Regions from separate parts of the Caballeronia sp. SBC1 genome, predicted to be linked through region 1. Evidence: riboswitches for the same ligand, from Rfam matches in the RefSeq annotation. Region 1 holds a riboswitch; the other holds the start of a gene.

Region 1 (3,411 bases):
CAGCGGATGGCCGAAACGCTGAATCAAGAGCGAGCCGAGCACGGCGTACAGCGCGGCGGCCCAGACCATGTAGCCCGGAATGGTGATTGGCGTGCCGAACAACGAGAAGCTCAACGCGCCTGCCAGCGTCCACAGGATCGTGATGAAGGTCACAAGCGTGACGAGCGTGGATAACAAGTCCAGCGACAACGACAGCGTGGTCGTGGCAAAAGACTGCAGGTCGTCGCTGATCCGCTGGTCGGGGTTGTCGGCGAGGCGATCGCGTTCTATACGATAGAAGGCTTTATCGCCGAGCCATTGTTCGAGGTATCGGTGCGTGAGCCACTGGCGCCACCGGAAGCCGAGCATCTGGCGCAGGTACCGGCCGTACACGGCGAGCAGGATGTACGCGAACGCGAGGCCTGCGAAGATCAGCAGCAAGCGCGGAAACTCTGCGACCCGCTTGGCCTGCAGCGTGTTGTAGAAGTCCGCGCTCCAGGTGTTCAGGCGGACATTGATATACACGACCGCCATGTTGATTGCGATGATCGCGATCAGCAAAAGCCATGCAATGCCGCGTTCTTCCGATACCCAATAAGGCTTGATAAGACTCCACGCCGACACTTTGTCGGCGTTTTGTTCCGTGTTGCCGGGAGGTGTGGTGGTCATGAGCTTCCTGAAGACGTGCCGGCTCGGCGGCAGGTTGTAACTTGGCGGTATCGATGCGGATGGTCCTGCTCCGTTTCAATGATCGTAAGAGACCATTAAAGACGGCGCGCGCCGGAGCATTGTTTCGGGCGCGGCTTAATTCTTCCTTAATCCTCGCCCGTCTGGGCTACCAGCGCAATGCAACAGCCCGATGCTTTGCCGTACGCGTGTGCTGCAGACCAACCAGGACGAACCGGCGTTCGCGGCATTGTGCCAGAGTGCGCGCACCGCGAACGAAAGGGAAGGTGGTCCGGTTTTGTCCGCGCCGGCCCCCGGTTTTTCCCGGTTTGCGGGTCGTTTCGCTTTTATGTTTTAATGATCGCTGACGAAACAGGGGTGCTTCGGCACGCGTCTGCCTCCATGAAGGAACGGAGAAACGCGCGGCGAGGCTGAGAGAGTCCCTTTGCACCCGATCCGGGTAATACCGGCGAGGGAAGTTTCCGGAAACCGCAGCGTTTCCAGTTTCTTCCAGTATTGGCTGGCACAGGAGCCGCAGGCAATGCGCTCCCGGGCCGCTTTCTCGCCGTGGTTTCGTCCCTGAAATATGTTTTGTGCGCCGCGCGTGCAACCAGGGTTCGAAACGGGCATTCCTCCCGATCTCGATTTCCGTGCTGTGCTCCGTGCGTTCTGCAGCGTCTGCTGAGGAGGCATTGTCATCGTGAACACCGTTGTGCATTCTCATTCCCGTGCGTCCGGGCGAGACGACTTTGCCGTCGTGGGTGGGGGCTTGTGCGGGCGGCTGGTCGCCTGGCTGCTGGCGGGGGCGGGGCACCGTGTGGCGCTGTACGACAGCGGCGACGCCGCCGGCACGCAATCGGCGGCATGGGTCGCGGCGGCAATGCTCGCGCCGCTAGCCGAGGCCGCCAGCGCCGAATTGCTGATCACCGAACTTGGGGCGGCGTCGCTTGAGCGCTGGCCGGGTTTTATCGCCGATATGCCGGAACCGGTGTTTTTCCAGCGCAATGGCACGCTGGTCGTCTGGCATGCCGGCGACCGCGCCGAGGCGCCGCTGTTCGAGCGCCGTTTGCGCGCAAATGCGCCTCCGGAGCTTTTCCGGAATGGCTTCGTCAAACTCGCCGGCGCGCAAGTCGCGGCGGCGGAACCGTCGCTGAGCACGCGTTTTCCGCAAGGCTGGCTGCTGCCGAACGAAGGCCAGCTCGACAACCGGCAAGTGCTGACAGCGCTGGCAGCGGGGCTGGCCGAACGTAACGTTGATCTGCACTGGAATACGACGATCGATACCGATACCCCGCCGGACGCGCGTTTCGTGATCGATTGCCGGGGGCTTGGCGGCAAACCGGCATGGCCGGCGTTAAGAGGCATTCGCGGCGAAGTGGCGCGGGTGCATGCGCCGGGTATCGGCCTGACGCGGCCGGTGCGCTTGCTGCACCCGCGTTATCCGCTTTATATCGCGCCGAAACAGGACGATCTTTATGTGATCGGGGCAACCGAAGTGGAAGGCGAAGATATGTCGCCGATGACCGTGCGCTCGGCGCTCGAACTCCTGAGCGCGGCGTTCGCCGTGCATCCGGGTTTCGGTGAGGCGCGCATTATCGAACTCAATTCGCAATGCCGTCCGACCTTGCCCGACCATCGTCCGGCGATTGTCTGGGACGGCGGACGAACTTTGCGGGTGAACGGGCTGTATCGGCACGGTTACATGATCGCGCCCGAAGTCGCCGACACCGCCCGCGCGCTCGCCGAAGCGCTGCTGGGCGGCGCGATCTCCGACCCGGATTCCTTCGACGACTGGCGCCGCCAAGCCCGCTGGTCCGCCTTGCTCCGCTGCGAACACGCGGCGCCCGTGCTTTGACCTTCATCATGAACATTCATATCAATCAGCAGCCGTTCTCCATGCCCGACGCGGCCACCGTCACTGACGCCCTCGCGGCCTTCGGCGCAAAACCGCCGTTCGCCGTGGCGCTGAACGGGCAATTCGTCGCGCGTGGCGAACACGCATCGAAGGCGCTTGCCTCCGGCGACAAACTCGACATCGTCTCGCCGGTCGCCGGCGGCTGAGCTCCACTACAGGAATCGAACCATGACTTCCAGCATCACCACAGCCGATACCCTCACGCTCTACGGCACGTCGTTCCCGAGCCGGGTGCTGCTGGGGACGTCGCGCTATCCGTCGCTGCAATCGCTGTCCGATTCCATCGATGCCGCCCGTCCCGGCATGGTCACCGTCGCGTTGCGGCGGCAGTCGAACACGGGCGAAGCCGGTTTCTTCGATGTCCTCAAGCGTCACGGTGTCGCGTTGCTGCCCAATACGGCCGGCTGCCAGACCGTGGACGAAGTGCTGACCACGGCGCGCATGGCCCGCGAACTCTTCGATACCCCGTGGCTGAAGCTCGAACTGATCGGCGATGACTACACGCTGCAGCCCGATCCAATCGGCCTCGTTGAAGCCGCTGAAATACTGATCCGTGAAGGTTTCAAGGTGCTGCCGTACTGCACGGAGGATCTGGTGATCGGCCGGCGTCTGCTCGATGTCGGCTGCGAGGCGTTGATGCCATGGGGCGCGCCTATTGGAACGGGAAAAGGTGTGACGAATCCTTACGGATTGCGCACGCTGCGTGAGCGGCTGCCGGATGTGCCGCTTATCGTCGATGCCGGTCTTGGCGTGCCGTCGCATGCGTGCCAGGTGATGGAGTGGGGTTTCGACGGCGTGTTGCTGAACACGGCCGTCTCACAGGCGACGTTTCCGCCGCAGATGGCGCGCGC
Region 2 (3,411 bases), 1.7 Mb from region 1:
GACGCCCCGCGAGAAACGAGCCGCCTGCCCAGAAAACCGCGCCGCACAGGATCGCAAGACTGCCGGCGGTTGAACCCGACGACGGATCGCCGTGATTCAGCAACGCAATTCCGACTAGCCCAAGCCCGACGGCGACCCACTCCCCCTTCGCCACTTTGCGCCCGGCAATGGCGGCAATGACCGTGGCGAACAACGGAACGGTCGCCACCATGACGGCAGCCGTGCCTGTTTCGACCGTGCGCATGCCGAACGCGAGCATCCCGCTCGACAAACCCACAAGTAACGTTCCGACCGCCGCGGCGTTTCGCACTTCGACGAAAGTCGGCCAGACCGGGTCCCGACGCGCAGCAAAGATGAACAAACCGATGCCGGCGAACAGGTTGCGCAATCCGGACAGCAGCAGCGGCGGGAACGATTCCAGCGACAGATGCACCGCCATGTAGGTCGAACCCCATACGAGGTACACGACGCAAAGGGCAAGCGCCACGCGGCCGCTACGCGTCGCGGGAAGCCGGAATGGGAAATGGCCGGGAAGATTGAACGGGCGGCGCGCGGGGGTATCGGCTGGGGGTTGCGGGCTCGTCACGCCCTGCAGAACGTCCGGCGACGCCAAAGATGGCAATGGCGCGCCGGCTGCTGCCTGCGGAAACGGCAGCACGTCAGCCGAGGGTTGGGACTGCGGAGGCACGAACTGCGGTGGTGGCAAATCAGAATCCGGCGAACGCGGCGGCAACGGTGTAGACATTCGTTACTCCGCGACGACGATGATTGCAACGTCAGCCGGCCAGACGGGCAGGCTGACAACCGCCGGTTTCGCTTCGCCCAAAACCAGGGGAAGCGAAGAACGGCGCGCATGCCGCTTGAGCGTCGCGGCAAAACGGGCAAGGCAGGACAACATGTCGGAAGCAGAAAAAGGGGTCGGGCAACAACGTGCCGAAGCTCGATACCAGCTTGAAAAGCCGGCAGGAGCCGCCGCGAGTTTGCCGGACTGATCGGGTCAAAGTTGCTGGACCCTATCCGGGAAAACACGGTGGTCGTCATTATGCAGTAAGCAATGCAGACGCACGCGTGAGTGTTACAGATGGTTGCCAACACGCTACGGCGAGGTGTATTGTGACGGCTGCTAACGCGGGGGTCCTGCGCTGCACATCGCAATCCGTCACCGGATTGTCCGTGTGTCGCGGGTGAGAAATACCCTTTGAACCTGATCTGGATAATGCCAGCGCAGGGAAGCGTTCGGATTTTGCCGCGCTGGGGTCTTTTTCTTTCTCGCGCATCCCCGCCAAGTCCGCCCGCCTCCTTCTCTGCTTTTCTTCGGTCTCCCGTAGCTAGCGTTTGACTCAGCCGTTTTTCGTGCGATTTCGCGCTTAGCGTTTTTTCGCCGGCCGGCTGGGAAACACCCTTCCCCAAAGCAACCATCTGCATGGGACCGGGGTAATCGCATGAGACCGGAGTAAGTGCTCTGCACCAACTCCGGTCGACACGCTAAATCCGGTCGACACAGGAGAGCCGCATGAACGCCAATCCGAAATTTCTGTCCGACGACGCTGTCGTCGACGCTGCTGCCATCGCGCCGCTGCCCAACTCACGCAAGATCTACGTGACGGGCTCACGTGCCGACATCCGCGTGCCGATGCGGGAAATCACGCAATCCGATACCAACGAAAGTTTCGGCAGCGAAAAAAATCCGCCGGTCTATGTCTACGATTGCTCAGGCCCATATTCGGACCCGGAGGCAAAGATCGATATCCGCTCGGGTCTGCCAGCCGTTCGCCAGGGTTGGATTGAAGAACGCGGCGATACGGAATCGCTCGGCGGTCTCTCAAGCAACTTCGGCCGTGAGCGCGCCGCCGATCCGGCTACTGCCGACCTGCGTTTCAAAGGCTTGCATCGCACGCCGCGCCGCGCTCTGCCGGGCAAGAACGTTTCGCAGATGCACTACGCGCGCCAAGGCATCATCACGCCGGAGATGGAATACATCGCGATCCGCGAGAACCAGCGCCGGGCTGAATATCTGGAATCGCTGCGCACGAGCGGCCCGAACGGCGAAAAGCTCGCCACGATGATGGGCCGCCAGCATCCCGGCCAGGCGTTCGGCGCCCAGGCTTTCGGTGCCAACGCGCCCAAGGAAATCACGCCCGAGTTCGTGCGCGAGGAAGTCGCCCGCGGCCGCGCGATCATCCCGGCGAACATCAACCACCCGGAAAGCGAGCCGATGATCATCGGCCGCAATTTTCTGGTGAAGATCAATGCGAACATCGGCAATTCGGCGGTGACATCATCCATCGGCGAAGAAGTCGACAAGATGACCTGGGCCATCCGCTGGGGCGGCGACACCGTCATGGATCTGTCGACCGGCAAGCACATTCACGAAACGCGCGAGTGGATCATCCGCAATAGCCCGGTGCCCATTGGCACGGTGCCGATTTATCAGGCGCTCGAAAAGGTCAACGGCAAGGCCGAAGACCTGACCTGGGAAATTTTCCGCGACACGCTGATCGAACAGGCGGAACAGGGTGTGGATTACTTCACGATCCACGCCGGCGTGCTGCTGCGCTACGTGCCGATGACCGCGAACCGCATGACGGGCATTGTGTCGCGCGGCGGTTCCATCATGGCGAAATGGTGTCTGGCTCATCACAAGGAAAGCTTCCTGTATGAGCACTTCGAAGACATCTGCGAAATCATGAAGGCCTACGACGTGAGCTTCTCGCTTGGCGACGGCCTGCGTCCCGGCTCGATCTACGATGCCAACGACGAAGCCCAGCTTGGCGAACTGAAGACGCTTGGCGAGTTGACGCAGATTGCGTGGAAGCATGACGTGCAGGTGATGATCGAAGGTCCGGGCCATGTGCCCATGCAGCTCATCAAAGAGAACATGGACCTGCAACTCGACTGGTGCGACGAAGCGCCGTTTTACACGCTTGGACCGCTCACCACGGATATCGCGCCGGGTTACGACCACATCACGTCTGGGATTGGCGCCGCGATGATCGGCTGGTTCGGCACGGCCATGCTCTGCTACGTCACGCCGAAGGAACACCTCGGGCTGCCGAACAAGGACGACGTGAAGACCGGCATCATCACCTACAAGCTCGCGGCTCACGCCGCCGATCTGGCGAAGGGTCATCCAGGTGCTCAGGTGCGGGACAACGCGTTATCGAAAGCGCGCTTCGAATTCCGCTGGGACGACCAGTTCAACCTCGGCCTCGATCCGGACAAGGCGCGTGAATTCCACGACGAAACCCTGCCGAAGGATTCGGCTAAAGTCGCGCATTTCTGCTCGATGTGCGGCCCGCACTTCTGTTCGATGAAGATCACCCAGGACGTCCGCGAATATGCGGCGAAGCAAGGGGTATCGGATATCGAGGCGCTGAAGCAAGGCATGGAAACGAAGGCGATCGAGTTCGT

Evidence for each region. Region 1 has a riboswitch for thiamine pyrophosphate ahead of SBC1_RS15880 (FAD-dependent oxidoreductase). Riboswitches for the same ligand answer to the same signal wherever they lie in the genome.
Region 2: it holds a riboswitch for thiamine pyrophosphate, as region 1 does, so the genes downstream of both, thiC (phosphomethylpyrimidine synthase ThiC) here and SBC1_RS15880 (FAD-dependent oxidoreductase) in region 1, are expected to answer to the same signal.

Annotation. Positions count from the first base shown of each region.
Region 1 covers NZ_CP049156.1:3,557,859-3,561,269, reverse strand. The annotation lists gene SBC1_RS15885 (ABC transporter ATP-binding protein/permease) at 1-648, opposite strand, end outside; TPP riboswitch at 1,010-1,140, shown strand; gene SBC1_RS15880 (FAD-dependent oxidoreductase) at 1,346-2,500, shown strand; gene thiS (sulfur carrier protein ThiS) at 2,509-2,706, shown strand; gene SBC1_RS15870 (thiazole synthase) at 2,729-3,411, shown strand, end outside.
Region 2 covers NZ_CP049156.1:1,280,768-1,284,178, reverse strand. The annotation lists gene SBC1_RS05570 (EamA family transporter) at 1-745, opposite strand, end outside; TPP riboswitch at 1,121-1,249, shown strand; gene thiC (phosphomethylpyrimidine synthase ThiC) at 1,514-3,411, shown strand, end outside.